3 regions of the Arthrobacter sp. ok909 genome follow, and region 2 is predicted to be linked to each of the others. Evidence: riboswitches for the same ligand, from Rfam matches in the RefSeq annotation. Region 2 holds a riboswitch; each other region holds the start of a gene.
The links. A riboswitch is a leader RNA that binds a small molecule or an ion and turns the genes downstream of it on or off. The one in region 2 is predicted to bind cyclic di-AMP.
Positions count from the first base shown of each region.

Region 1: it holds a riboswitch for cyclic di-AMP, as region 2 does, so the genes downstream of both, BLR03_RS10150 (NlpC/P60 family protein) here and BLR03_RS07765 (M23 family metallopeptidase) in region 2, are expected to answer to the same signal.
Region 3: it holds a riboswitch for cyclic di-AMP, as region 2 does, so the genes downstream of both, BLR03_RS24130 (aggregation-promoting factor C-terminal-like domain-containing protein) here and BLR03_RS07765 (M23 family metallopeptidase) in region 2, are expected to answer to the same signal.

Region 1 is NZ_FNJS01000010.1:42,470-51,983, reverse strand. It holds gene BLR03_RS10175 (dihydrofolate reductase family protein) at 1-49, shown strand, start outside; gene BLR03_RS10170 (phosphatase PAP2 family protein) at 214-960, shown strand; gene BLR03_RS10165 (VTT domain-containing protein) at 965-1,696, shown strand; gene BLR03_RS10160 (response regulator transcription factor) at 1,702-2,376, shown strand; gene BLR03_RS10155 (sensor histidine kinase) at 2,369-3,376, shown strand; gene BLR03_RS10150 (NlpC/P60 family protein) at 3,495-4,175, opposite strand; cyclic di-AMP (ydaO/yuaA leader) riboswitch at 4,180-4,380, opposite strand; gene BLR03_RS10145 (hypothetical protein) at 4,554-4,808, shown strand; gene BLR03_RS10140 (hypothetical protein) at 4,844-5,281, shown strand; gene BLR03_RS10135 (cation:proton antiporter) at 5,278-6,492, shown strand; gene BLR03_RS10130 (DNA alkylation repair protein) at 6,514-7,239, opposite strand; gene BLR03_RS10125 (hypothetical protein) at 7,355-7,981, shown strand; gene BLR03_RS10120 (glycoside hydrolase family 16 protein) at 8,190-9,341, shown strand; gene BLR03_RS10115 (aspartate/glutamate racemase family protein) at 9,358-9,514, opposite strand, start outside.
Region 2 is NZ_FNJS01000007.1:59,383-68,896, reverse strand. It holds gene BLR03_RS07785 (molybdopterin molybdotransferase MoeA) at 1-1,242, opposite strand, end outside; gene BLR03_RS24350 (DUF6457 domain-containing protein) at 1,239-1,526, opposite strand; gene BLR03_RS07780 (molybdenum cofactor guanylyltransferase) at 1,548-2,285, opposite strand; gene BLR03_RS07775 (HNH endonuclease) at 2,427-2,927, opposite strand; gene BLR03_RS07770 (NlpC/P60 family protein) at 3,150-3,908, opposite strand; cyclic di-AMP (ydaO/yuaA leader) riboswitch at 4,204-4,387, opposite strand; gene BLR03_RS07765 (M23 family metallopeptidase) at 4,511-5,332, opposite strand; cyclic di-AMP (ydaO/yuaA leader) riboswitch at 5,337-5,550, opposite strand; gene BLR03_RS07760 (iron-dependent transcriptional repressor DtxR) at 5,701-6,396, opposite strand; gene serC (phosphoserine transaminase) at 6,745-7,875, shown strand; gene BLR03_RS07750 (MFS transporter) at 7,878-9,269, opposite strand; gene BLR03_RS07745 (DUF3027 domain-containing protein) at 9,314-9,514, opposite strand, start outside.
Region 3 is NZ_FNJS01000033.1:27,353-36,866, reverse strand. It holds gene BLR03_RS19800 (hypothetical protein) at 27-950, opposite strand; gene BLR03_RS19795 (response regulator transcription factor) at 1,200-1,940, shown strand; gene BLR03_RS19790 (sensor histidine kinase) at 1,944-3,608, shown strand; cyclic di-AMP (ydaO/yuaA leader) riboswitch at 3,788-3,945, shown strand; gene BLR03_RS24130 (aggregation-promoting factor C-terminal-like domain-containing protein) at 3,947-4,750, shown strand; gene BLR03_RS19780 (bifunctional glycosyltransferase family 2/GtrA family protein) at 4,907-6,391, shown strand; gene BLR03_RS19775 (glycosyltransferase family 39 protein) at 6,392-8,461, shown strand; gene BLR03_RS19770 (ArnT family glycosyltransferase) at 8,468-9,514, shown strand, end outside.

The sequences.
Region 1 (9,514 bases), on a different contig from region 2:
GACCCGGACCTTCGGCAACGGGGTAACCCTGCTGCGCTACGCGGCGTAATCAGCCCTGCGGAACGTCCGGACGGCACTTCTTAAGCGTTTCTTAATTGCCTCGCGGAAGAGTGGAAACCGGCGCCAACCTGGCGCCCTTGTCCCGAGCCGGAGGATCCCATGACTGGACCCGTCCCTGTTGAACGCGATACAGCACTAGGTCGCCCAGACGCTGTGCGACGAGACACAGCTCGTACCGCCGCGCGGCCGCAGCTGCTGGCCCTCCCCCAGGTCCGCCACTGGTTACTGCTGGGACTCCTGCTCTCCGCCGCCGTCCTGGCTCTCGGCCTGGCGGCTCAGCTGACGCCGGGCTTCAGCGCCACCGAACTCGGGGTCGATCAGGACCTCAGCCAGCATCACGCCGCGGCCCTGACCGCCGTCGCGATGATACTGAACGTCGTGTTTGGCCCGGTCGCCGGCGTCGCACTGATCGCCGCCGTCGCCCTGTGCATCTGGCTGTTCCGCGGCGGACTGGTCAAGGCGATAGCGTTCGGCCTGGTGGCAGTCTCCGGCTGGGTGGCCAGCGAATTCTTCAAGATCCTCGTGGCCCGCCAGCGGCCGAACCCCGCGCTGCTGTTCGATCCTTTGGCACCGGAAACCGGCTCCAACAGCTTCCCGAGCGGCCACGTGTCCTTTGCCGTCGCTCTCGGTTTCGCGCTGTATTTCCTGGCCCGCGGGACCCGCTGGGCCAAGGTAACGGCCTTCGCGGCCGCGGCGATGGCGCTCATCGTGGCGTGGTCCAGGCTGTACATCGGCGTCCACTACCCCTCCGACGTCACGGCATCATTCCTGGCTGCGAGCGCAGCCGTGGTGATGCTCACCGGCCTCTGGAACGTTGCCGCGCCGAGGATCGCGGACCGGCTACCTGCCCGTGCCATCGCCCGCCCGCTGGCCTCTGAGCCGGCATCTGAGAGGAAGTAACCCCCTGCACACCGTGGACATCTCAGCCCTCCTTCCGGCCGCGCAGGCCGCCGGGTCACCGTCGCTGCTGGATCCGGCGAGCCTGCTCGCCGGTCTGGGCCCGGGAGCCTTGGGCGTCATCGCGCTCATGGTCTTCATCGAGTCCGGCGTGCTCTTTCCCTTCCTGCCAGGAGACTCGCTGCTCTTCACCGCCGGGCTCCTGCACCAGCAGCTGCACCTGACGCTGCCGGTGCTGATCGGCGTCGTCACCGCGGCCGCCGTCGTCGGGGACCAGGTGGGGTACATGCTGGGCCGGACCTTCGGCCGGCGATGGTTCAAGGACGATGCCCGGATCCTGAAGACGGCCCACCTGACCACCACCGAAGACTTCTTCCGGCGGCACGGCGGCGCCGCCGTCGTGCTCGCGCGCTTCGTCCCCATGGTCAGGACCTTTGCGCCGCTCAGTGCCGGGATCGCACGCTATGAGTACAAGTCCTTCGTCCTCTGGAACATCACCGGCGCGGCGGCGTGGGCAATCTCCGTGACGATGCTGGGCACCTGGCTGGGGCACTTTGACATCGTCGCCAAAAACATCGACGTCATTGCCGTGGGCATGGTCCTGCTCTCCGTCGTGCCGGGTATCGTGCAGTTCCTCAGGCGCCGCCGCACCAGCCGGCGCGCGGGGCCAGCTGCCGGCGACACGGAAGCGGAAACCGGGGAGGGACTGCCGGCCCGGGAATTGGTCACGGAAGAATAGCTGACATGACAACCGCTGACCGGCCGTCTCTGCTGCTCGTTGAGGATGACGCCGCCCTCGGACCGCTCATCGCCGAGCTGCTGGACCCGGATTACCACGTCCGGCTGGTCACCAACGGTCGTGACGGCCTGCACGCGGGGCTGACCGAGGCCTGGGACGTCATGGTGATCGACCGCGGTCTGCCCGTGATGGACGGCATCGCCCTCATCGGGGCCTTGCGGTCCAAAGGCATCGGCACGCCCATCCTGATCCTGACCGCGCTGGGCGACGCAGAGGAGAAAGTCAGGGGTCTGGACGCCGGCGCCAACGACTACGTGACCAAACCGTTCGACGCCGGCGAACTGGCGGCACGACTGCGCGCACTGACGCGCACCTATGCCGCCGTGCCGGCACCGCTGAGCATCGGGGACTGGGAACTTGACCCGGCGCAGCGCTCGATCCGCTCGGTCTACGGGCACACGGTGTCGCTGACCGCAAAGGAAGGACAGCTGCTGGCAGCCCTGGCCGCGGAACCCGACCGGGTCTTCACCCGGGACGAACTCCTGTCAGCGCACTTCCATGCCTCCGACCAGCCCGGGGTGATCGATACCTACGTCCACCACTTGCGCCGGAAGATCTCCAAGGCCGTCATCCGCACCGTACACGGCGTCGGCTACCAGATCGGCGATGCCCATGAGTAACGGCGGGGGCGCCGGCGAAACCCCGGACCACTCCACACTGCGCAAGGCCTCCCTCAAGGTCGCCTTGCGGATCAGCGCCGCCTGCGCGGTCATGGTCCTTGGACTCCTCGCCGCCACGGCCCTGTACCTCGTCAACCAGCTGGCCCATCCTGAAGTTCCGCGTTCGGCATCGGCCGGGACGGCCTACGCCTACCTGGATTCCCGGGACGTGCTCGAAGCCATGCTCATCGCCGGGGTCGCGGGAATCGTGCTGGCGGGCATCGTCGGATGGCTCAGCGCGCGCAGCGCCATCCGCCCCCTCGGCGACGCCCTGGCCCGGCAACGGCGCTTCGTCCAGGACGCCAGCCATGAACTGCGCACCCCCTTGACCATTCTGGACACCCGGATCCAGCTTGCCCAGCGCAACACCGAGCCCGGCTCCAAACAGGCCCAGGACCTGGCCCGGATCCGGGAGGACGCGGCAACGCTGACCGGGATCGTCAACGAACTGCTCCTGGCGGCCACCACCGACGCCCCTGACCGCTCGGCAGCGCCTGCCGACCTCGCCGGCACCGCCTCCGGCGTCGCCGAGGGCCTGCGGCTGGTCGCGGAGCAACGGGACGTGCGCCTGGACTTCTCCGCCGATGCCCGGCCGCTGGCCCGGATCGACGCCAACGCCTTGCGCCGCGCCGTCCTGGCCCTGGCGGACAACGCCCTCTCCCACACCCCGCCGGGCGGCCGTGTGACCATCACGACGGCGATCGAGCAAAACCGCGCGGTCATCACGGTGGCTGACACGGGGACCGGGATCACCGGCGTGGACCAGGCCCGGATCTTTGACCGCTTCGTGCGGACCGCCAGCACCGGAGGAACGCAGGGACAACGGAGCTTTGGCATCGGCTTGGCCCTGGTCCGGGAAATCGCAGTGGCTGCCGGAGGTGCCGTCGAGGTTGCCTCCACCGGCAGCGCCGGCACCGTCATGAAGATGACGCTTCCGCTCGCCGCCGTCGGGAATCCCTAGGAATCCGTGAGAATCCGGGCAAGGGAAAGACCGGCGATCGCTTGCCCCCAAGGGAAAATCGATCGCCGGTCTTTCCGGACTGGATGGCCCCGGGAGGGCTGTCTGGCCCCTACGGGGTTTAGGCGCGGACGAAGGTCACGCCGCCGGTCGCGGTGAGCCAGGACAGCGGGTGCACGATCGTCTGGTTGGCGCCGTTCATGCCGCCGCTGATCACCTGGCCGTTGCCGGCGTAGATGCCGACGTGGCCGGACTGGACCACCATGTCACCGGGCTGCGGGGCCGCCACAACGGTTCCGAGGCCAAGGAAGGCCCGGGGCCCGATGTCGCCGACGGGCTTACCGGCCGCGCCAAGGGCCTTTTCCACCATCGCGGTGCAGTCCTGGGTGATGCCCAGCTGGCTGTACGCGGCAGAAAGCATGATGGCGTTGCGGCCGCCTGCAGCCGGTGCCGCGGCCGGGGCGGGCGCCGCCGGAGCTGCCTGCACCTGCACGGACGGCGCAGCGGCCACCTTGGGTGCTGCCGCCGGCGCTGCTGCGGGAGCAGCGGCAACGGGCTTGGGCTGTTCGATGACCGGCGCTGCGACAGAGCTCACTGCGGGGCGGTCGAAGCTGATCTTGACGCTTGAATCGGCGCTGACGGGCGCGCTGAGAAGTCCCTTGACGTCTGCGGCGGAGGCCGGAGCAGAGTCCCGCTGCAGGGGTGCCGGGGCTGCGTTGGCGGCCATTCCGCTGGTAAGAACCAGGCCGGATGCGGCGGCGAGGACGGCGGCATGGCGCGCAAAAGTATTGATTGAAGACATGGATGTAGCCTCTCCCAGTGCCTGCGAGGTGAGCTGTCGGATTCGGATGGGAGTCACCCGGCCGCACTCCCGGGCCCGTCGTTGCGGGCACTGTGCGGCTTCACCCCAAGGCCTGCGTATCAGCAGGCCAAAAGTGGTTTCCCCGTCTCTGCCGGTCGTTGGTGCGAGTTACCCCCGGGCCGCGGCAGAGTTAGGCAATCGGCTGGGGAGCGCCCGTATCGGAGACAACAGGCACTTATCCACCGTAGCGCGAACCGCAGGCGAATGTCACATTCAGGTAACGGGCCACGGTGCGGTCCGGCAGTTGCCCATAGGGCGGCGCAGCTTTTCGACCATAAGATGATGCCATCAGCACCACCTTGGAAGCGGAGGCCCGAAATGAACAGCCACTGTGTCGCCATCTGCCAGTTGAGCAACCAGCCCCAGGAGGATTTCGACGTCAATACCGAACTGCTGATCCTGGACGGCCCGGACGTCCATGTGTCCACATGGGATGCGGAGCCACGGGACGGCGGCTTCGACGAACACGTCCTGAACGACCGGGTGGACGCCCTCGGGTTCATGGTTGTCAGCGACTGGGCCTTCCTGGACGGCAAGGCCTACGCGGTGGTGGAACGGCGGTCAGGAACGTAGGGGCGCTGCACCCTCCACGGGACTAGTCTCATTCCATGACAAAGGATTCGGACAAGGGCCATGACGGGAACCCGGTGCTCTGGCACGGGGAGCCCGAGGAACACGACTATCCGGCTGCCGGTCGTTATCTCTCGCTGCTCACCGACGATGCCAGGGCCGCCGCCATCGTGGAGTCGTTGCGCCTGGCGCCGGTAACCCATCACGTGGCCAAGGATATCCTGCGGGCCTCAGGCCTGCCGCTCCTGACCCGGGACAACCCCCATGTGGCCTCCGACCTGGCCAAGATTGCCGACGGCCGTCCGCTCTCCCCCGTCCTCCTGGTCCGCGGGGACCTCGACGCCGGAGTCGCGGCCCAGATTGCCGACGGCTATCACCGGGTCTGCGCTTCCTACCTCACGGACGAGAACACCGACATTCCGGTGAAGCTTGTTGCCCCGATTGGCCCGGGGCCGTCCCGCAGTCTCGAGCCATGACTTTCCTGACCCTGGCGCTGATCGCCGTCGTCGCCTTGGCTGGTCCCTTGCTCGCGCTGCCGGTGCACTGGCGGCTGCCGGTGGTACTGGGCGAACTGCTGGCCGGGATCGCGATCGGACGGACGGGCCTGGGCCTGGTGAACCCGGCAGATCCTACGTTCAGCTTCCTGGCTAACATCGGGTTTGCGCTGATGATGTTCGTGGCCGGAACTCATGTTCCCGTGCGGGATCCTCAAATTCGCTCCGCCCTCGGCAAAGGCACGCGCCGGGCCGTAGCGGCCGCAGCGGCCGCAGTGGTCGTCGGGACCGGCATCGGCCTGCTCTTCGGGACTGGACATGCTCCCCTCTACGTCGTGCTGCTGGCGTCCTCCTCGGCCGCGCTGGTCCTCCCGATCGTCGATTCTCTGCGCCTCGGCGGACCCGACGTCGTTTCCATGACCGCACAGGTGGCGATCGCGGACATAGCCTGCATTGTGGCGCTGCCGCTCCTGGTGGATCCGCCGCACGCAGGCCGGGCGGCCCTGACCGTACTCACCGTGGCGGGCTGCGCTGTGGGGCTTTTCTTCGTACTCCGATGGCTGGAGAGCACGGGAATCCGCGGCCACGTGCACCAACTCTCGGAAAACCGCAAGTTTGCCCTGGAGCTGAGGATCCAGTTGGCGGTGCTGTTTGCCCTGGCCGGTGTCGCGACTTTCGGCAATGTGTCCGTGATGATGGCGGGCTTTTCCTTCGGCCTGGTGGTGGCGGCCGTCGGCGAACCGAGACGGCTGGCCCGGCAACTTTTTGCCCTCAGCGACGGCTTCCTGGGTCCGCTGTTCTTCGTCTGGCTGGGCGCATCCCTCACGCTCAAGGACCTGGCCGGGCATCCGGACATGATTGCGCTCGGTCTCGCGCTGGGAGCCGGAACGTTGCTGGCGCATGCCGGTTTGGCGCTCCTGGGGCTCCCCCTGCCGCTCGGCGTGTTGTCGGCGGCCCAGCTCGGCGTGCCGGTGGCAGCTGCGAGTATCGGCACGCAGCTTGACGTACTGTTCCCCGGCGAGGCAGCAGCCCTGCTGATGGGTGCGTTGATCACAATCGCCGCAAGCGCCGTGGCCGGGTCTCGGGCAGCCAAGAGGTTCACGCTGCCCGCGAAGGCCGGCGGCGGGTCAAGCGAAGCCGGCAGCACCGCCGGCCAAGGTGATCCAGGCGATCCAAGCGCTCCGAAACACTGAACGAGACTGGGTAAGGAAACATCACCCTCCGACGGGCGTGAACTGTAGCTCGGGTCTCCTCTTGGCCATTTCCGCCAGGACCCGCGTTACGGCGGCCCGGACGGCCGCGGCGTCTTCGTCTGTGTCGCGGTCGGATCTGGCGCCGTCGGCGTCCGTGTCGGCGTCGAACGTGAAACCCGGCACGTCCTCGCCGAGCACCGCGCGCGCGTGGCGGACAAACCTGTCCCAATCCCCGGCGCCGGCGCGCAGCGCCATCAGCGGCGAAAGCAGCGCGGCCCGGCGCAGCCAGGGATCGGGCTCGCGCACCCACCGGTCCAGCACGCTGACAGCCCGCACCCTGCCCAGGACGTCCAGACCGTCCACGAGCGGCCCGACGACGTCGACGGCGAGCGGATCCACGAGGTCCGGCAGCCGAGCCTCCCGGATGAAGCCCTCCAACCGGGTGAGATCCGAGTTAGTCAACAGCTTCACGTTGTCCTGCAGCAGCACCACCGCTGCCAGGCGGCGCTCGAAGACCGGCACGGCCCACAGTTCGGAACTCAGTGCCGTGATCTCATCATGCGCGAGTCCGGAATACCGGCGGCCGGCATCCCGGACGGTCCCGCGCACGGCCCCCACGGAGGCGCCGTAGAAACCGAGGCCACCGCCCCCAGGATTCCTTCCCAGCCCGTACCGCAGCGCCTCCGCACGGCTCCAGGAGCCTTCCCGCTGCAGCGCGAGGTCAATGAATTCGCCAGCATCACTCACGGGTCCATTCTTTCCCCTCGGGGCGCGGGCGGGAAAACGCGGAATCGCGCTCCGGCGGCTGCGCCTACCTAGACTGATTGGGACAGGTTTCCGATCGAAAGCGGTTCTCGCAGCCATGCACACCACCACCAGGCACCCCAAGCTGGCCCTTGCCGTCGCACTTTCCGCCGTGACGTTGGGGGTGGCGTCGTGTGCTGCTTCCGGGCCGTCCCCCGAGGTGCCCGCGACGTCAGCGGCGCCGACGACCTCCCCGGCCTCCGCCGCCGATTTTGGCCTCGACATCGCAGGGGCTCCCGGCCGGATCGCCCAGGCCGGTCTCTCGGTGCTCACAGCCGAGGGGAACGTGGACCATTACCATGCGCATCTGGACGTGCTGAAGGACGGCAAGGCCGTAGCTGTGCCGGCCAACATCGGCATCACGGCCGGCCCGGACAACAGGGCCAACGGCATCTCCGCGCTGCACACCCACGACACCACCGGCGTGGTCCACATCGAGTCCCCCACTGCCGGCCAGGTCTTTACTCTCGGGCAGCTCTTCACGGAATGGGGCGTCCTTGGAGGCAGCGGCGCCCCGGGTACCGGGACGGGATCGCTGGACGGCTGGACCCTCTACGTGAACGGCCAGAAGTACGGCTCCGGCATCCGGGACCTCCCGTTGAAGGCACACGACGAGATCGTCCTAAGCTATGGCACTCCCCCGGCAAAGATCCCGGCCGCCTACGAGTTTCCGTCTGGAGAATGAGGGGCGCGGGGCCGCCGCGTCCGATCAAGCCGCGCGACTCCGGCACTTGCGGCGACACGCACAGGTTTGCGGGCCAAGGTAACGATCCAGTAACGTAGGCGACTGGCCGCGAAGGCCTGGCCCGAACGCAGGGTCCCGGACTGGCCCTTGCCGGGCCCGGTTGCGCCGTTCGGCGCCTGCTCGCCCGTGCCCTTGCGGCAGGGGCCGGATGAAGCTTCCCGCACTGGCCGCCGCCCTGGCAGCGACGGTTGTGTGCGCCAGTCACCAAGCCCGGAGGGGTCCGTTGTTCACGAAATCACCGTCCAAAGATGCACAGTCCAAAGAAGCACAGTTCAAGACGACACACTTCAACAAAATCGCCATTGCGCTGACCATGGGCGCACTGTCCCTGACCGGGTGCGGCGCTGCTCCAACGGCAGGAGCCGCAGCCCTTTCCCCGGCCAGCGAGGCCTCACGTCCTGCCGTGGCGTCGACGCCGTCGGCGGCCGCAGCGACTAAGGCGCCTGCCACCGGGTCTGCACTGAAGCCGGTCGGCGGGACGGCCACTGCAGCAGCAGATCCCGGGATTGTGGCGGCGCCGGCAGCCCCCGCCACACCCGCAGCCGCGCCGGTCGATGCGCCCGCCGCGGGTGCCGCGCCGGCGGCAGCCGCCGCGGGTTCGACGCCGGCCGCACCGGTTTCCGCCCAGGCCGCCGTCGCCGCCACCGGCGACGGTTTGCAGGCCGCCACGGCCCGCGGCTGGGGTGCGGTTGTCGCGGGCGACGAGTTCTCCAACACGGGCGCCCCTGACTCCACCAAGTGGAGCGTCTTCAACGGAACCGGACATGCCGGAAAGGGCCTCCGCAGCCCGCAGGCCTGGTCGGTTGCCAATGGCGTGGCCACGGTCAGCGGCAACTCGGCCGGCACCACGGGCGGCATGTCGGCCAAATTTGCCGAGCAGAAGTACGGCAAGTGGGAAACGCGCATGCGGACCAACGCCCGGGACCCGAAGTACCACCCCGTGCTGATCCTGTGGCCCAGCAACAACGCCTCCACCAACTGCGCCGAGATCGACTACGCCGAGGGCAGCACCAACACCGCCCAGATCAAGTTCTTCCTGCACTATGCCTGCAGCGGCTCGAACTTCCAGACGGCTGCGGCCACGACCATCGACACCACTCAATGGCACAACTACGCCGTCGAGTGGACTCCTGCCGGCATCACCGGCTACATCGACGGCGTGAAGACCTTCTCCGACACGAACCCGGCGCACCTGCCCTCCGTGGGCATGCACCAGACGCTGCAGTTGGACTGGTTCCCTGACGGATCAGCCACGAAGCCTTCACAGATGCAGGTCGACTGGGTCCGCGTCTACAAGTAGGCCTCGGTTGCCGGATTCAAACCTTCTGGAGTTCGCGGGCAACCACCGCTGAGACGAGCATAGAGCCGGCCGCCGTCACGGCGTCGATGACCGGCACCCCGAGCCGACGGCGGAGCACGTCCGCCATGCCGATGCTGCTCAGCCCCGTGCTCGCCTGGACAATGACGTCGGCG
Region 2 (9,514 bases):
CACGGCAGGGTGGCCGGGCCGCATCGCGATCCCGTCGATCAGCAGGCGGCCGCCGAGCTCGTCCACCGAACGCCGGAGGTGGTCAGTTCCGGAACGGCCCGTGCCGCCGGTGGTGATCACGACGTCGGCGGGCAGGCTTTCAGCGGCAGGATCGGCAGCCGGAGCAGCGGACCTGCCGCCGGGCGCGTCGCGGAACGGGATGTCTGACGCGCTGCTTGACTGGCTGCTTGACGGACCGCTTGACTGGCCGCCGCCCGCGGGGACGGGCTCCCCGTCCTCAAGCGCGGCGAGCCATTCGGTGTAGGTATCGCCGATTTTCATCTCTTCGGTACAGATGCCGCCGAGCATCCCCACCGCTGCCGCCAGTTGGGGACCGAACGTATCCCGAACTTGCCCGGGCGCCGGCAGTCCGGACGTCACCACCTCGGAGCCGGTGAGGACGAGGCGGACCAGGGCCTTGCCGAGCACGGGCAGCGTGTCGTTCCCGGCCAGCGCGGCGAGGGCCAGGTGAGCCGGATTCAGGACGGTGCCACGTTTGATCAGAACATCTCCGGCGGCCGCTTCTTCGCCGGCTTTCCTGATGTGGTCACCATTTCGCGGATCCCCCGGCTTCGCACTGCCGCCCAGCTTCAGGACGGGCAGTCCGTCCTCGTCGGTGCCGATGACGCCGCTTTCACTGCGCAGCACCGCCTTGGCCCCATCGGGGATGAGGCCGCCGGTGGCAATCCGGCTGGCCTGGTGCGGCGCCAGCCGCTGGTTGGGCTCGGCCAGGATCCACGGACCGCTGCCGTTGACGGCCCAGCCGTCCATGGCGGAGGAGGCGTAGTGCGGCATGTCCTGCAGGGCAACCACGTCCGCTGCCAGGGTCCGACCCAGGGCCTGCCGAAGCGGCACGGGGGCGGCAGGGATGGGAGTGGCACAGTCGAAGGCGAGCTGCCGGGCCTCCAGCCATGTGTGGGCCAGATGCCGGTGCTGTACGTCGGCACCGTCCTGGCCGGCACCGTCCTGGCCGGCACTGTCCGGTTCGGCGGCGTCGTGACCGGCAATGTCCGGCCCGCCAATGTCCTGGCCAGCAGAGTCCGGCCCGGCAGAGTCCGGTGCGGGAGCGTCCAGGGCACCGGCTTGGGGGTCGCCGGGGACGGCCTCCAGGCCGTCCTCAAGGTTGTCCCCGACGCCGTCAGCGACGTTATCCCCGCGGGGGACGCTGGCGGGTCCGCTGCCGTCTGGGGCCGCAGGCGTCATGCCCCGGAAGCTTCGGCGGCTGCATAGTCTGTGGCGAGCCGGCGGGCTACGGCCATGGCGGCCTGCATGGACGAGGCGTCCGAGGCCTTCCCGGAGCCGGAAGCCAGGCCTGCTGCAAAGCCTGCGATGAACGTGGTCAGCGGAGCCGCCGGTCGCACCACCGAGTGCGCGGCTACGCCTGCCAGGGCAAGGACCTCGTTCACGTCAATCTCAACGCCTTCCAACTCCAGGGCCTGGAGCAGGGCACGGCACCAGTCTTCAAGCGTTTCATCCTGGCTTTTCACCGTTTGCCTCCATGGTCGAGTTCAGCTGGGGAGTTCCGGCCCGGAACCCGGACCGGGGTCTGAAATCCTGCCGGATACCCCTAGCGCGGAAGCGTCATCCCAGGTGTCAACGTCATCCGTGGAACCGGGGGGAACGCGAACTTCCCGCACGTCCAGCCTAGCAAGAAGGGCGAAGACGGACGCGTTTTCCAGGCTGCCCGCACGCGCGGCGTCCGCGGCACTTCGTTGTAGCGCAGCCGTGCCATAAAGCCCGGCGAGCGGCTGCTTCCGGCCGTCGGCCGACACGGCCATGACGCCGTCGCCCGCCTGCCCCGGCTGATCCGCGGCTGGCGCCGCGTCCCCGGCCTCTGCCAGGTTCTCGGTCGCCGTTTCAGTCACTGCCTCCGCCAGCATCTCCGCCAGCGTCCCGGCCAGGGCGCGGACCGCGGCGGCCGAGCGGGGCATGTCACAGGCCAGGACAAGGGTGAACGGCGCGGGAGCGCCGGCGTCGGAGCGGCCGGCGTGCTCGGCGGCCAGCGCGTTCAGTCCCGCGGCGATCGCGGCGGCGGGCCCCGCGAACGCCGGGTCTTCCCGGCAGTTCAGGGTCCCGGCGGGCAGGTCCCCGGGGTCAGGACCGACGACGACGACGCGGCGGGCACCGCCCGCGGCGCGCAGCGACCGCTCAAGCAGGGTGGCGCCGTCGTAAGTCAGCCGCGACTTGGGCACACCGCCCAGGCGGGCCGACCTTCCGCCGGCGAGAATGATGGCATCGAACTCCACCGGATCAGCCTAGCGCGGCGCGAGCTGCCCGGAGGCTCGGGCGCCACGGGCGGGGCCCGGGGTCGCGGCCATGGCCACGGCCACGGCCACGGTTAGGGCAGCAGCCGGGGCAGCGGTTCAAGCGGTAGGTCAAGAGGTAGGTCAGGCGGCCGATTCCGGCAGCAGGAACGGATCCCACGCGGGGGTAGGCTTCTCGAGTTCCTTGATCTGCCAGATGGTGCCCTTCGGGGGACCTGGTACAAATCCGAGTTTCCAGCCCATCTCTGCCGGCGTGTGGTCGCCCTTGGCATTGTTGCAGCGCAGGCAGGCGGCCACGAGGTTCTCCCAAGAATCGGCGCCGCCACGGGACTTGGGCTGGACGTGATCGATCGTGTGGGCTGCCTTGCCGCAGTACGCGCAGTGGTGGGCATCGCGGCGGAGCACGCCGCGGCGGCTGACCGCCGTCATCGTGTTGTACCGCGGCCGGATGTAGCGGTTCAGGAGGATCACGGACGGGCGGCCCAGTATGTCCTGCGGGCCGACAACGGGGTCGTCCCCTTCAGCCACCACGCTTGCCTTTCCGGTCAGGACAAGGACGAGCGCCCGGCGGAAGGTGATGACCGCCAGCGGTTCATATCCAGCATTCAGAACGAGAGTGCGCATCCGCATACCTCTTCACGGCCGCACCCGCCAGGGGCACGAGGGCCGGCTGCCCTGTGCATGGTCGGGCTATGGATCGACAAGACAAGAGTAAACACTCAACTGCCAGATCACCGAATGTTTTTTCGGCGGTGCGGCCCCCAGCGCGGAAAATTCATGCCCCGGTAACACGAAAGACCCCCGCCTCAAGAGGCGGGGGTCTTTGAAAGTGCGGGGGGCTTGCGCCTAGCCGCCGACGCGGATGAAGACCGGGCCGGAACCGACGTTCACGCTGTAGAGAGCGGTGGTGCCGCCGTTCCAGCCGCCGTGGACTGCCATGCCGTTGCCGACGTAGACAGCGATGTGGGGCATGCCCACGCCACCGTTCTGGTAGTAGGCGAGGTCGCCCGGACGAGCTTCGGCGGCGCTCACGGTGCGGCCGAGGGACAGGTAACCTGCCGGCCAGCCGTGGTAGTGGATACCGGCCGCGGCCAGGGCGTTGGTGGCAAGGGCGGTGCAGTCCTGCGCCACGCCGAGCTGTGCATAGGCGGCGGCAGCGATAGTTGCACCGGCGCCGCTTCCGATTCCGGCAGGGGCCAGGGCAGCTGCGCCGCCGTTGACGCCGGCCTGGGCGCCGCCGGCCTGGGTGGCTGCGGCGGTCTGGACCTGCACGACGGGCTTGGGAGCCTCGACGACGGGAGCCGGCGACGTGGTCACGGCGGGCTTCTCGTAGGAAATCGCAATGGTGGAAGCAGCCGAAATCGTGGCCGGAGCCGACGACTGGACTTCCAGGGCGGAAGCGGAGGTGGATTCGCGCTGAACATTGGTCTCAGCAGCGTTGGCTGCGATTCCGCTGGTCAGAACCAGACCGGAAGCTGCGGCGATGACCGCGGCCTGACGGCCCATGCCGCCGGCGTTGTCGCCGACTGCCTTGGCAATAACAGCCAGCGAGTTGGTCTTGGTGACCTCGGCGCGGTGCCGTGCAACGGTTGCACGAGTAGTCATTAAGTTCTCTCTTTCGTGATCCTTGGACCGCGCGTTTTTGGGCGCGGGCTGAGGACGCTCCGGCATCTTGGGGGTACGCCGGATCGCCCCGAAATGGGTTACTTAGCGAAGGGTGTACTGCGAAGACGCGCCAAAAGCGGGAACTGCATGCTGTCCGGACTCGGTGGAGAATGAGCCAGCGGAACGTGATCCCATCCGGGCGCCGGCAAGGGCGGCACGTGATGTGGATGTCAGCGGGCTCAAAAGAGCCGCGCCAGTGCGCATACGCGCAGCATTGTGGCGTGAAGACACGAAAGTAGCCTCTCCCAATGCCTACGAGGTGAGCTGTCGGATTCGGATGGGAGTCACCCGGCCGCGCTGCTTCCTGGGAAGCGTTGCGACTTAACCCCTAGGCCTTCTTTCGAAGGCCAAAATTGGTTCCCCCGCCCCTGCCAGACGATGTAATGCGAACGGACCTTGAGCGGTGGCAGAGCTAGGCAATCCACTCAAGAGCGCCAACTTCGGAAAAGTTGGCGTGCTTCAAACTCTACAGGACTCCGGACCCAATGTCACATTCAGATCACGGCGTGTCCCGGGAATTTGAGAGTTGTCCATCGTCTTTATTAGAGCCAGCCGAGGGGGTCAACGACGTCGCCGTTGACCATCACTTCAAAGTGGAGGTGGCAGCCCGTGGAGGCGCCGGTGGTCCCGCTCAGCGCGACGATATCGCCGCGGGAGACCTTCTGGCCGACCTTCACCGAGGACGACGACAGGTGGTTGTACGTGGTCTCCAGACCGTTGCCGTGGTCAATGACCACACGGTTGCCGCCGCCGTAGGGGTGCCATCCGTTGAAGGTCACGGTGCCGCTGGCGGCGGCGTGGACCGGCGTGCCGCACTGGGCGGCGAAATCCTGGCCGCGGTGAAACTCCCCCGGACCGCCCGTGATGGGGCTCACACGGTAGCCGAACGGCGATGCCGTGATCAGTTGGTCCAGCGGCGGACCCAGCGTGCCGGCTGAAGCCGCGCGGGTGATGCTGCCGACGGACTGGGCGCTCAGCAGTTGCTTGAGCTTCCCGTCCGGGTCGCCTTTGGTGGCGACGGCCGTCCGGCTGAAATCGAGCTTTGCGGCGGCGGCAGCCGTGACATCCGGCTGCGCTGCGGCCGAGACCGTGCCCGATCCGTCCGCGTTCGAGGCCATGACCGGGCTGGTAACGGGGACCGTCACCGTGAGTACCAGACCAGCCGCGGCCAGTGCGATGCCGGCCTTCTGCCCCACGCCGCTGGCGGCGGCAAAATCCGTTACCTGACGGAACGGACTGCGGCGGCTGCGGCGCTCGTCCCGGTGCGGGTCGCGCGGGCGTTCGGCCGTATACGCGACGCCGGGACGCGGCTCCGGAGCGGGACCGGTTGCGCGGCGACGGCCCCTGGCGGTCTGGGTGGTCAAGAACGGTTCCTCTCTGGAGAGCCTGCGAAGTTAGCTGTCGGATTCGAGTCAGAGAGATCAAAGACCCGGTCCGCCGTTGCAAGCATCCAGCCACAGAGGCATCCGCTGGGGGTCCTCGGTGGAAGCTGCTTGCCGCTGACGGACTTCACCCCAAGGCTGCCGAAGAAGCAGCCGATAGTGGTTCCCCCGCCCCTGCCAGGAGGTGGTTCTGCGACTGATCCGCTGGCAGGGCTCGGCTTCGGATCAGGTAACGCTTTGGTATCGGTACAGGGCACTAACTATAGGCGATTAAGCCGCCCGGTGATAAATCCGTGATCGCGTTTGTGCAGAACTCATGGGTCATCCCATGACGGTGACGTTTTGGCTGGTCAGACGACTGTTACAAAGACATGCGCGGCGACCTCTGGCGGCAACTCCAAGGCGCCCTCGATATCCGGGACCCGGACCGAGATGTACTCCCCCACCCGCTCCAGCGAGACAAGCGCCCCGGGGCGGATTCCGCCCTCGTCGAGTTGGGCCAGAAGCTCCGGTTCCACCTGGATGGGCTCCGCGAGCCGGTTGACCGTGATCCGCGAATCCGCACCGTAGCCGGCCATGGCCTCCAGAAGGTTCACGACGCCGTCCGTGTGGGCCCCCGAGGATGCGCCGCCAAGTTCCGCGAGCCCCGGAATCGGGTTCCCGTAGGGCGAAACGGTCGGGTGGTCGAGCATCTCGAAGATCCTGCGCTCGACGCGCTCACTCATGACGTGCTCCCAGCGGCATGCTTCCTCGTGGACGTAGGCCCAGTCGAGCCCGATCACGTCGGCGAGCAGGCGTTCCGCGAGGCGGTGCTTGCGCATGACGCCGACGGCGCGTTTCCGTCCGGTTTCGGTCAGTTCAAGGTGCCGGTCTCCGGAAACAATCACAAGGCCGTCACGCTCCATGCGGCCGATGGTCTGGGAAACAGTGGGGCCGGAGTGGCGGAGTCGTTCGGCGATGCGGGCGCGGAGGGCGACGATGTTTTCTTCTTCAAGTTCCAGAATGGTCCGGAGATACATCTCCGTGGTATCAATCAGATCCGTCATTCAGCTCAGCTCCTCGAGCGCAGTCCTTGCGTCATTCCCACCGTACCGCGTGCGGGCTGCGTGTAAGGATGCGCCCTGGCGAGATCCGCCGTACGTTCGCAGAACAGCCTAGCCTATTTTGAATTACTCCGGATAATTTTTGGCCCGGACTGCGGATGCTCCCCCGGCGCCCGCCGGCCGGCCCCTCGGGGCCGTCTCAATGACCGGACTATGACAGAGGCTTTTCCGTATCGCCGGGGGCTGTCAGGCAGAATAAAAAAGGCAGAATGACAAGGGGTGTCCGTTGTAGCCGTCCCGGCCAGGCCACCTCCCAGCCACGCTACGAACCAGCCGAAAATTGGAGCCACTGTGAGCGACACCAGCATCACGATCCCCGCCAACCTCCTGCCCAAGGACGGACGGTTCGGCGCCGGCCCGTCCAAGGTCCGACCGGAACAGATGGAGGCCCTCGCAGCGGCGTCGGCAAAGCTGCTGGGGACCTCACACCGCCAGGCACCCGTAAAGAACCTCGTCGGTTCGGTCCGCAATGGCCTCAGCGAGTTCTTCCGCGCCCCGGAGGGCTACGAAGTGATTCTCGGCGTCGGCGGCTCCACCGCATTCTGGGACATTGCCAGCTTTGGACTCGTCGAGACCAAGGCGCAGCACCTGTCCTTCGGAGAATTCGGCTCGAAGTTTGCTTCGGCTACCAACAAGGCGCCGTTCCTCGGCGAATCCTCCATCATCAAGGCCGAGCCCGGCACCCGCCCCACCGCCCACGCCGAGGCCGGCGTCGACGTATACGCGTGGCCGCAGAACGAGACGTCCACCGGCGTGGCCGCCCCCGTCCGGCGCGTAGCGGGCGCCGACGAAGGGTCACTGGTGCTGGTGGACGCGACGTCGGCCGCAGGCGGACTGGATGTGGACGTGGCCGAGTCCGACGTCTACTACTTTGCGCCGCAGAAGAACTTCGCGTCCGACGGCGGCCTGTGGCTTGGCCTGTTCTCCCCGGCGGCGCTGGAGCGGGCGGCTCGGATCAAGGCCAGCAACCGCTGGATCCCCGACTTCCTGGACCTCCAGACCGCAATCGACAACTCCCGGCTGAACCAGACCTACAACACCCCCGCGCTGGCCACCCTGGTCACCCTGGATGCGCAGGTGCAGTGGCTCAACGCCAACGGTGGCTTGGACTTCGCCTCCGCCCGGACCGCGGATTCTGCCGGCCGGATCTACCGCTGGGCCGAGGCGTCCGGCTACGCCACGCCGTTCGTCGCCAAGGCCGAGGACCGCTCCAACGTGATCGCCACGATCGACTTCGACGAATCGATCGACGCCGCGGCCATCGCCAAGGTGCTCCGCGCCAACGGCGTCGTCGACACCGAGCCGTACCGCAAGCTGGGCCGCAACCAGCTGCGCATCGCCACGTTCGTGGCGATCGAACCGGACGATGTCTCGGCGCTGCTTGAGTGCATCGACTTCGTCGTGGCAGAACTCAAGAAGTAGCCTCAGCGTCCGACGGCGTCGTCCCGGCCACGTGCCGGTGCGGCGCCGTCGTCGTTTCCGGGCAGGTTCTCCGGCTGGGCGCCCGGGCCCACGCCGGCTGCACCGGCCCCGGATCCGCCGGCCCCAATTGCGGTGGCGCGGCTTGCCACGCGGAAGTACCGCAGCCCGCGGGCCCGGCGGTTGAAGTGGAGCCGCAGCTGCTTCGCCCGGATGATCCACAGCAGCCCGATCAGGGCCGCGAGCAGGCCGGCAACGGCCGCGACGCCCATGGACCAGCGCGGGCCGGCGATGTTTGCCACCCAGCCGACGAACGGCGCCCCGATGGGCGTTCCGCCCATGAAGATCGCCATGTACAGGGCCATCACGCGGCCTCGCATCACAGGGTCCGTGGTGGTCTGGACGTACCCGTTGGCGCTCGTCATCATGGTGATCGCGAACAGCCCCACCGGCACCAGCGCGACGCCGTACCAGAAGTAGTTCGGAGCCAGGGCGGCGATGCCGGAGGTCACGCCGAACGCCCCGGCTGCCGCGAAGATCACCCGCAGGCGCGGTGTGCCTCGGCCAGCGGATAACAGGGCCCCGGCGACGGAGCCGATCGCCATGATCGAATTCATGAGGCCGAAGGCCCCCGCGTCGAGACCAAATTCGGTGCCCACCATGGCCGCGATGAACAGGGCGAAATTCAGCCCCAGGGTTCCCACGATGAAGATGGCCACGAGCACCACGACAAGGTCGGGACGGTATCTCACATAGCGCAGCCCCTCGCGGATCCTGCCTTTGCCGGCCGCTGCCCGCGGCAGCCGGCGCAGCGATGCCGCCGGGATTTTCGCCAGGCTCAGCAGCAGCGCGGCGAACGTGAGGGTGTTGATGAGGAAGACCCAGCCCGGTCCGACGACGGCCGTGAGCACGCCGGCGACAGCGGGGCCGATCATCCGGGCGACGTTGAAGGAGGCGCTGTTGAGGGCCACGGCGTTGGGGAGGTAGTCGTCCTGGACCAGTTCCGAGACGAAGGTCTGGCGGACGGGGGCATCCAGCGCGGAGACCACGCCGAGCAGCAGGGCGAAGGCGTAGACGTGCCAGAGCTGCGCCGTGCCCGTTATCACGAGGATGCCCAGCCCGGCGCTCAGCAGCGCCATCGCGGACTGGGTCAGGACCAGGAGCCGTTTACGGTTGAAGCGGTCCGCGACCAGTCCGGCCACGGGGGCCAGGAAAAGCTGCGGGCCCAGTTGCAGGGCCATCGTAATGCCTACCGCGCCGGCGTCGTGCGCCGTCAGATGCGCGAACACCAGCCAGTCCTGGGCGGTGCGCTGCATCCAGGTGCCGATGTTGGAAATGAGGGCGCCGACGAACCAGATCCGGTAGTTCAGGATGTGCAGGGATTTGAACGTGGACATCAGGCCCAGCCCTCGCTATGCACTCTCCCGGACGCTTCCAACCGCTAGTCGGCCTCGTCGGTGGAGGGTTCCCGAGCGTCCTCGGCGTCGTACTCGGCGGCGTCTTCTTCGTTGGCGTCCTGCTCGTCGTCGTCCTGCTCGTCGTCATCCTGCTCGCTGGCGGCCTGGGCATCGCCGTCGTGCTGGACGTCGTGCTGGACGTCGTGCTCCGCGTCGTGCCCCTGCGACGGCGCCTGGGCGCCGGG
Region 3 (9,514 bases), on a different contig from region 2:
CGGCAACAGGGGGCGCCCCGGCGGGGTCAGTTGGACTGGCCGGTGGAGGTCGCCGCCACCACCATGACGGACGTTGCAGTGTAGCCGGAGCCATCTTTGGCCGCTACGATCCGCACCGTCCCGCCGGCGACGATGTCCGTCACGCTCAGCTGGGTGCCCGTGCCGCCGCCTGCCTGCTGGCGCCGCTGTTGCAGATTGCTCACCACCACGTCACTACCCAGTGCATAGCTGCGCGTGAACCCGTCGCTGCTCTTAACCGTGACGGAGGACGCACTGACCTCGCTCACCGTCCCCATCTGCTCGGCCATGGTGACGTAGGCGCTTCCCTGCAGCACGACGTATTCAGCGTGCACGGCTGAGTTAAGCCCGCCCATTCCACCGGGCGCGAAGTTGCCTGGACCGCCCTGCCCGGACATTCCGCCGCCCGCGGCTCCGCCCTGAGCGGATCCCGGCATGCCCGGGGCGAAACCCTGGGCGCCGGAGCCCTGGCCGCCGGCTAGCCCGCCCGCCGTGCCAGCCGCTGCCGCAGAACTTGAGGTAAGGGCGTAGACGCCCGCCCCGGCGCCGACCGCCAGGACTGCTGCCGCCCCGGCGACGGCGAGGCCCCGCTTGAGCGTCCAGGGCTTGGCCACAGAGGCGTTTTTGGATCCGGCTCCGGGGGCACCCCAGCCGGCGGATGGAGGGGACGGCAGTTCCTGCCGGGGCATGCCCCAGGCCGGGGACGAGGCCGGAACGGTCGAATCGGCGGAGGGCGCGCCCCAGCCGGGGGTAGCGGCGTCGCCGCGCTGACCGGCGGGGTTCTGCGAGGCGTCGTAGTGCGAGGCGTCGTACGGCGGGGTGTCATGCTGCCACGCTGTTTGAGGCCCGACTCCCTGGGGCGTCGTGACGGGCGCGGGCGCCGTGGGTTCAGGAACTGGGCCGGAACCGGCTCCGGGATGCTGACCGCTCATGGTGTTTCTCCTTCAGGATGCGGATCGATGTTCACCCCAGAGTGCTGAGCGATCCTGTGCCTGCGCTGTGCGGGCCGACAGCCCCGCCTGTGACCTTCCGGCTGACCACAAGGCCGGGCGGCGACCCACACTTCCTCCAAAGCAGCCCGGACAGCCCCGGAAAGGCGTTCAGCTCGCTAGGCTGGGATTCACAGGTGCCGCACAGGGTCCCCAAAGCCCCGCCTAACCGGCAGATCGGAGAGTTGTCCCATGGCCACTTCGCACTCCATGACCAACAACCTTCCCCAGCTCACGCATCCGGACGGCTCCCCCATCCGCGCGCTGGTGGTGGACGATGAGCCCAGCCTCTCCGAGCTCATGAGCATGGGCCTGCGGATGGCCGGCTGGTCCGTGGCCGTGGCGGCCGACGGGCCCAGCGCGGTCCGGCTTGCCAAAGAGTTCCGCCCCGACGTGCTGGTGCTGGACGTGATGCTTCCCGGATTCGACGGCGTCGAGCTGCTCAGCCGGATCCGCGCCTTCGCGCCGGAGGTTCCGGCACTGTTCCTCACCGCCAAGGATGCCGTCCAGGACCGCATCACCGGCCTGGCGGCCGGCGGCGATGACTACGTCACGAAGCCGTTCAGCATGGAAGAGGTCCTGCTGCGCCTGCACCGGCTGGTCCAGCGCTCCGGGGTGGCCGCCATGGACACCGCCGAACTCGTGGTGGGCGACCTTGTGCTCAATGTCGATACCCGCGAAGTCACCCGGGCCGGCGAGGAGCTGCATCTGACCGCCACGCAGTTCGAACTGCTGCGCTACCTCATGGAGAACCCCAAGCGGGTGATCAGCAAGGCCCAGATCCTGGACCGGGTCTGGGACTATGACTTCGGCGGTCAGGCGAACATCGTGGAACTCTACATCTCGTACCTCCGCAAGAAGGTGGACGCCAACCACGTGCCCATGATCCACACGGTGCGCGGCGCCGGCTACGTCCTGAAGCCGGCGGACTGATCCGTGCCCACCCTTTCCGGCGTCACCCGCGTCCCCGGGCGCGACTGGCGCAACCCGTCCACGTGGCATTTGCGCACCCGGCTGGTCCTCGTTGCCATGGGGCTGCTCGTGGCCATCTGCGGCGCTGTGGGGCTGTTCAGCTATGCCTCCATGGACCTCTTCCTGACCCGGCAGCTCGATGACCAGCTCGGCGAAGCATCGCACCGCTCCAGCGAGTTCGGCCGGCCCGTCCCCGGCAGCTCGGGGGGCCGCCCCGACCCCCTCGAGGCCCGGGGGCAGGGCATCGGAACGCTCAACGCCCGCTTGGCGGACGGCGAGGTCAGCAGCGCCGGATTCCTGGCCGGGGACGCCACCCGCAAGAGCCTCTCCCCCGACGACAACGCCGTCCTCCTCACCCTGGCCCCGAACGGTGTGCCGGTGGACCGGACGCTCTCGGCCGGCGCGTACCGGCTCATGGCCGTGCGTGCACCGTATGGCGACGTGATTGTCACCGGCCTCCCGCTGGCGGAAAAGCAGGACACCCTGGCCTCGCTGGTGTGGACCATGGTGGTGGTGTCCGCAGGCGGGCTGGTGCTGATCGGCCTCGCCGGCACGGCGGTGATCCGGCGGACCATGAAGCCGCTGGAGCAGCTCTCCGAGGTGGCCACCAAGGTTTCCCGCCTCCCGCTGGACGCCGGCGAGGTGGCGCTCGGGGTGCGTGTCCCGGCGTCGGCCGCCCACCCCGGCACAGAAGTGGGCAGCGTGGGCTACGCGCTGAACCAGATGCTGGACAACGTCTCCAACGCCCTCGAGGCGCGGCAGGAAAGCGAGATGAAGGTGCGGCAGTTCGTCGCGGATGCCTCGCACGAACTCCGCACTCCGCTCACGGCGATCCGCGGTTACACGGAGCTGATGCGGATGACCGAGCATTTCACGCCCGACGGCGAGAAATCCCTGGCCCGTGTCCAAAGCCAATCCGAGCGGATGACCACCCTGGTGGAGGACCTGCTGCTGCTGGCGCGACTGGACGAGGGGCAGCCGCTCAAGGTCGCCGACGTCGACCTCACCCAGCTGGCCGTCGAGACCGTGAGCGATGAGAAGGTCATGGCCCCGGACCGGATCTGGCAGCTGGAACTGCCGGATGAGCCGGTGGTGGTGCGCGGCGATGCGGCCCAGCTTCACCAGGTCCTCGCCAATCTCCTGTCCAATGCGCGCAAGCACACGGAACCGGGGACCAAAGTGGTAACCGGCGTCATGCGTTCGGCGGACGGCAGCGCCGTGGTTACCGTGACGGACAACGGCAGCGGCATCGCCCCCGAATTCGTCGGCCGGGTCTTCGCCCGCTTCGCGCGGGCTGACGCGTCGCGCACCAATCCTGCGGCCAGTTCCGAAGCCAGCCCTGCGGCAGCGACGGCGGGGGCCCGGTCCGGGTCCGCTGCCCGCGGCGCTTCCGGCTCTTCCACCGGTCCTCTTTCCGGCTCTGTCTCCGGCAGATCCGGGGGTGCGGCCGGCAGCAATGGCAGTGGACATGCCACGGCGCCCGCACAGACGTCCGAGGGCACCAGCGGGCTGGGCTTGTCCATTGTCCAGTCGATCGTGGAAGCCCACGGGGGGACCGTCGAGGTCACGTCCCGGCCGGGCCGGACGGAGTTCGCTGTACGCCTCCCGGCCGTGCCGCCGTCGGCGTAACCGGCGCCGGGGCTACAGGTCGGCTACAGGAACCCGCGGGGGAATCTCGCGCAATGCGACACGCCGCCCCTGTGACTCCCGTTACCCAAATGTGACTTAAGTTCAGTAGTCCTGTACCGTTTTTCGAGTGCGGCCTCCATTTGTGCCGCATATCCGGATGGACGCCAAACTCTGCCGCTTCCCGGATTCCGCTGGACCAGGCAGAGGCGGGGGACCCAGAGTTCCCGGGCATTCTGCACACATGCGCCCTTGGGGTGAAGCCGACACGTGATATTCCGTGCGGCCGGATGACCTCATCCGAACCCGACAGCTAACTCCGCAGGCGTTGAGAGGCCATCATGACTGAATTCCAGGTACAAACGCGCCCTGACGGCGTTTCACATTCCCGCGCCGGCAAGTCGCGCCACCGTGCCGCACCGGCCCCGCAGGCATCCGTCCTGTCGCGGCTGGCCACCGGGCTCGGCATCACCGGACGCCGCGCCGCAGTGGTCACCGCCGCCTGCGCAGTACTGGTGGCTGGCGGCGCCGCCGCCAGCCAGGCCGCCGAGCCGGGCAGCTACGGGGCGACTGTTGCGAGCTCCCAAACGGCCACCATGGCCGATCCCCTGGCCAAGCTGAACTTTGAGCGGGTCCGGGTCGCCGCGCCGGCAGCTGCAGCGCCCAGCGGCGCGGTACCTCAGATCTCGGAGGTCAAGGCCACCGAAGCACCGGCACCCGCCCCCGCCGCTGCTGCCCCGGCCGCACCGGCCCCGGCGGCAGCCCCCGCGCCCGCTCCAGCAGCGGCCCCCGTTCCCGCAGCGGCTCCCGCGCCGGCACCGGCGCCGGTCGCCATCGACGACCCCGCCGGGGCACAGGCCTACGCCGCGGCCCAGCTGGGCAGCTATGGCTGGGCGCCCGGCGAGATGCAGTGCCTACAGAAGCTCTGGACCAAGGAATCGGACTGGAAGACGACTGCCACGAACGCCAGCAGCGGCGCCTACGGTGTGGTCCAGTCCCTGCCCGCCTCGAAGATGGCGAGCGCCGGCGCGGACTACATGACCAACTACCGGACCCAAATCAACTGGGGCCTGAACTACGTCAAGTCGCGCTACGGCTCCCCCTGTGGTGCACTGAACTTCCACCTGTCCCACAACTGGTACTAAGCCGGCATCACCAGCCAGCAGCGCCCAGGAGGCCCCGGATCCATAGCGATCCGGGGCCTCCTGCGCGCGTGCCCCGGCTGCACCGGGCCGGACTTCCACAGCCCCCGCACAGCTTGACCCTAAAGCCCTCATATGGGCCGCCGGGAAAGTTGAGGCATGACGTTCACAGACCAGGCCTCAGGAACCCTGCCACACTCCACGGCGACGCCGGCCGGTCCGGCAGCACCCGCCGCACCTTCCGGGCTTGCCGTGGCCGACGCGCCCGCCCCGGCCCGGTTCGGCGGGCCGCTCACCGCCGCCGGCGGCCGGCGCTCAGCTATTGACACACGCACCAGCACGCCGCTGCTGGACGTCACCATCCCGGTCTTCAACGAGGAGCGGGACCTCGAAGCGTGCCTGCGCCGGCTCCACGCCTATCTTCTTGGCTCCTTCCCGCACTCCTTCCGGATCACGGTGGCGGACAACGCCAGCACCGACGGAACGCTCAAGACGGCGGAGCGCGTGGCCCGCGAGTTCCGCGAGGTGTACGTGGTCCATATGGCCGAAAAAGGCCGAGGAAATGCGCTGCGCAAGGTATGGCTTGCCTCACCGTCGCCGCTCCTGGCATACATGGACGTGGACCTTTCCACCGATCTGGCGGCGCTCGGCCCCCTCCTTGCCCCGCTCATTTCGGGGCACTCCGACCTCGCGATCGGGACCCGGCTGGCCCGCAACTCGCGCGTGGTCCGCGGGCCGAAGCGGGAATTCATCTCGCGCAGCTACAACTTCCTGCTGCAGTCCTTCATGGGCGCCCACTTCAGCGACGCCCAGTGCGGCTTCAAGGCAATCCGCGCGGACGTAGCCCGGCAACTGCTCCCGCACACTTTGGACAACGCCTGGTTCTTCGACACCGAACTGCTGGTCCTGGCCGAAAAGTGCGGCCTGCGCGTCCACGAGGTCCCGGTGGACTGGACCGACGACCCGGATACCAGCGTGGACATCGTCCAGACCGCCATCGCGGACCTGCGCGGCATGGCACGGCTGAGCCGGGACCTGGTCTCGGGCCGGATCCCGGTTCCCGAACTGCGCGCCGCCCTCGCCCGCGGACCGCTTCCTGCTTCCTCGCGGGCCCAGGAACAAAGCCCCGGCGGAAGCCTCTTTGGACAGCTCGTCCGCTTCGGCAGCATCGGGGTGGCCTCCACCCTGGCATACCTGGTGATCTTCCTGCTCTGCCGCGGCATCATGGACCCGCAACTGGCAAATTTCCTCGCCTTGCTCACCACCGCCGTGGCCAATACCGCGGCTAACCGGCGTTTCACGTTCGGCATCCAGGGCAGCAGCCAGGCGGCACGCCACCACTTCGAGGGCCTGCTGGTCTTCGGGATCGGCCTGGCCCTGACCTCGGGCGCCCTCGCCCTGGTTCACAACGCATCAGGAGGGGCACCGGACCGCTGGCTTGAACTGGTCACCGTCACCGCCGCCAACCTCGCCGCCACAGCCGTCAAATTCCTGCTCTTCCGTCTGGTGGTGTTCCGTCACCGGCCCGTCACCGCAGTTCCCGGCAGCACCGGCACTCTTCCCGTGCCCGCCACCACCGCCGGCATTGCTCCAGCGCCCGCTGCCAACGATGCTTCCCTTTCCCGCACAGAAACGGCCCAGTAAATGACGTCAACCATTAGCCCCACCGCCGGAGCCCAGGCGGGCTCCCCCGCCGGCACGCCGGCACTCCAGGAATCCCCTGCCACGGCACTCGAGCCAGGCGGGACGGCGCCACAGCCGCCCGCATCCCGCCCGCCCGCATCCCGGAACCGTCGGGAACTCCTGGTGTTCGGACCGCAGCCCCACTGGGTGCGGCCCTCGGCAGCTCTGCTCCTGGCCATCACCGCCGTGTTGTACCTCTGGAACCTGGAAGCCACCGGCTACGCCAATTCCTTCTACGCCGCGGCGATCCAGGCCGGGACCAAGGACTGGACCGCGCTGCTGTTCGGCTCCCTCGACGCCGGGAACGCCATCACTGTGGACAAGCCGCCGGCCGCCCTGTGGATCCCGGCCCTCGCCGGGCGAATCTTCGGTTTCTCGGCACTGAGCATGCTCATTCCCCAGGCACTGATGGGAGTGGCCGCCGTCGCGCTTCTCTACCTGACCGTCAAGCGGGTGGCTGGGCCGGCCGCGGGCCTGCTGGCCGGCGGCGCCCTCGCGCTGACCCCCGTGGCCGCCCTCATGTTCCGGTTCAACAACCCGGACGCCATGCTTACCCTGTGCCTGGTGCTGGCCGCCTACCTCACCACCCGCGCCATCGAGAAGGCCAGCTGGAAATGGCTCGCCGCCGCCGGCGCGGTGATCGGCCTGGCGTTCCTGTCCAAGATGCTGCAGGGCTTCCTGATTGTGCCGGGACTGGCCCTGGCCTACCTGTGGGCGGCGCCCACCACCCTGGGCCGCCGGCTCCTGCACCTGCTGGCCGCAGCCGCGGGGATCGCCGTCGTGGCCGGAAGCTACATTGTCCTGTTCCAGCTGACCCCGGCCTCGGCCCGGCCGTACATGGCCGGTTCGGAGACCAACAGCTTCCTGGAACTCACGTTCGGGTACAACGGCCTGGGGCGGATCACCGGGTCCGGCGGAGGCATGCCCGGCGGAGGCAACATGGGCGGCAACGCCGGAGGCCCGGGCGGCAACGGTAACGTCGGCTTCGGTGGCGCGGCCGGGATCGCCCGGATGTTCGGGACCAGTTTCGGCGGCGAGGTGTCCTGGCTCCTGCCGGCGGCCCTGATCCTACTGGCCGCCGGGCTGTGGTTCACCCGGCGCGAGGCCCGGACGTCAAGGACCCGTGCGGCGCTCCTGCTGTGGGGCGGCTGGCTGGCGGTGACGGCCGGGATCTTCAGCTTCATGAGCGGCACCGTGCACCCGTACTACGCCGTGGCGCTGGCCCCCGCGGTCGCAGCCCTGGCGGGCATCGGCGCCGTGGAACTGTGGCGGGGCCTGGCCTACTGGCCCGCACGGATTGTCCTGGCCGTGACGGTACTGGCCACCTCAGTCTGGTCCGCCGTGCTCCTTGGCCGCGACCCGTCCTGGCTTCCCTGGCTCCGGGTGATCGTCGTGGTCCTGGGCGTCCTGGCGGCCGTGGCGCTGCTCCTGCGGGTGGACAGCCTCGCGGGGCTTCCGGCCCGGTTCCGCAAGGCCGCCACGGCCGGCGTCGTGGTTCTGTCCCTGCTCGCCGGCGGACTCGGCAGCACCGCATGGACGCTGGCAACGGTGGCCCAGCCGCACTCCGGTTCGATTCCCACGTCCGGGCCCACCGCGACCGCGATGGGCGGCGGCTTCGGGATTGCAGGCAGGGCATTCGGTGACCGCGTGAACGCCGACACCAGCGGCGCGCCCGGGGCGCTCGGCGGACCCGGCGAGGCAACGGCCCCGGCCGAGCTGACGACCCTGCTGAAGTCCTCCGGTGCCAAGTGGTCCGCGATTGTCTCCGGCGCCACCCAGGCCGCAAGCCTGGAACTCGCCACGGGCACCAGCGTGATCGCGCTCGGCGGCTGGAACGGCGGAGATCCCTACCCGACACTCGCGCAGTTCCAGGCGATGGTGGACCGCGGCGAGATCGGCTACTTCATCTCCGGCGGCATGGGCGGCATGGGCGGGGGCCGCGGCGGCAACTCCGAGGTCGCCGCTTGGGTCGAGGCCAACTTCCAGGCCCAGACCGTGGGCAACGCCACCGTCTACAAGCTGGGGGCATAGGGCGCCATGACTGACACCCTGAACCCCAGGACGGGCCGAACGCCGGGCCGCACGCCGGGACCGGAGGGGCCGCAAGCCCCGCACCTCCCACAGGTCCCGCCGCACCAGCAGCTCCCGAAGTCCCCGGTGTCGCCCGAGTCCCCGAAGTCCCCGGACTCGCCGGCACCCCGGGCGGCTGGCGCTGCACGCCGCGGCCCCGGAGCCTGGCGGCCGCGGCTGGAACTGACTGCCCTGCTGGTGGCCACGGCCGTGCTGAACCTGTGGAATCTGGGGGCCTCCGGCTGGGCCAACGCTTTTTACTCCGCCGCGGCCCAGGCCGGGTCACAGGACTGGACGGCCTGGTTCTTTGGCTCCTCTGACGCCGCCAACGCCATCACCGTGGACAAGCCGCCGGCGTCGCTGTGGGTGATGGGGCTCTCGGTGCGGCTCTTCGGGCTCAGCCCGTGGAGCATCCTCGTGCCGCAGGCGCTCATGGGGGTGGGCACGGTCTGGCTCGTGTACCTGGCCGTCCGCCGGGCCGCGGCCCCTGCCACGGCCGATCCCCGCCTGGCCCACCGGGCCGGGCTCCTGGCCGCTGCGGTCATGGCGCTGTCCCCGGTGGCGGTGCTGATGTTCCGCTTCAACAACCCCGACGCCCTGCTGGTGCTCCTGATGACCGCGGCCGCCTACGCCGTGTTGCGCTCCATCCAGGATGCGCGCCTGCGCTGGCTCCTGTTTGCGGGGGTTCTTCTGGGCTTCGGGTTCCTCACCAAGCAGCTGCAGGTCCTGCTGGTTGTGCCCGGCTTCTCTCTCGCCTACCTGCTCGCGGCGCCGGCCGGGCTGGGCAGGCGCATCGTTCACCTGCTCGGTGCGGGTGTGGCGATGGCCGCCGCGGCCGGGTGGTGGCTGGCCGCCGTCGAGCTCATTCCCGCGGCGGACCGCCCCTACATCGGCGGCTCGCAGAACAACTCGATCCTGGAACTGACCCTCGGCTACAACGGCCTGGGCCGGCTGAGCGGCGATGAAACCGGGAGCGTGGGCGGCAGCAACGGCTGGGGCACGCCCGGGCTGTTC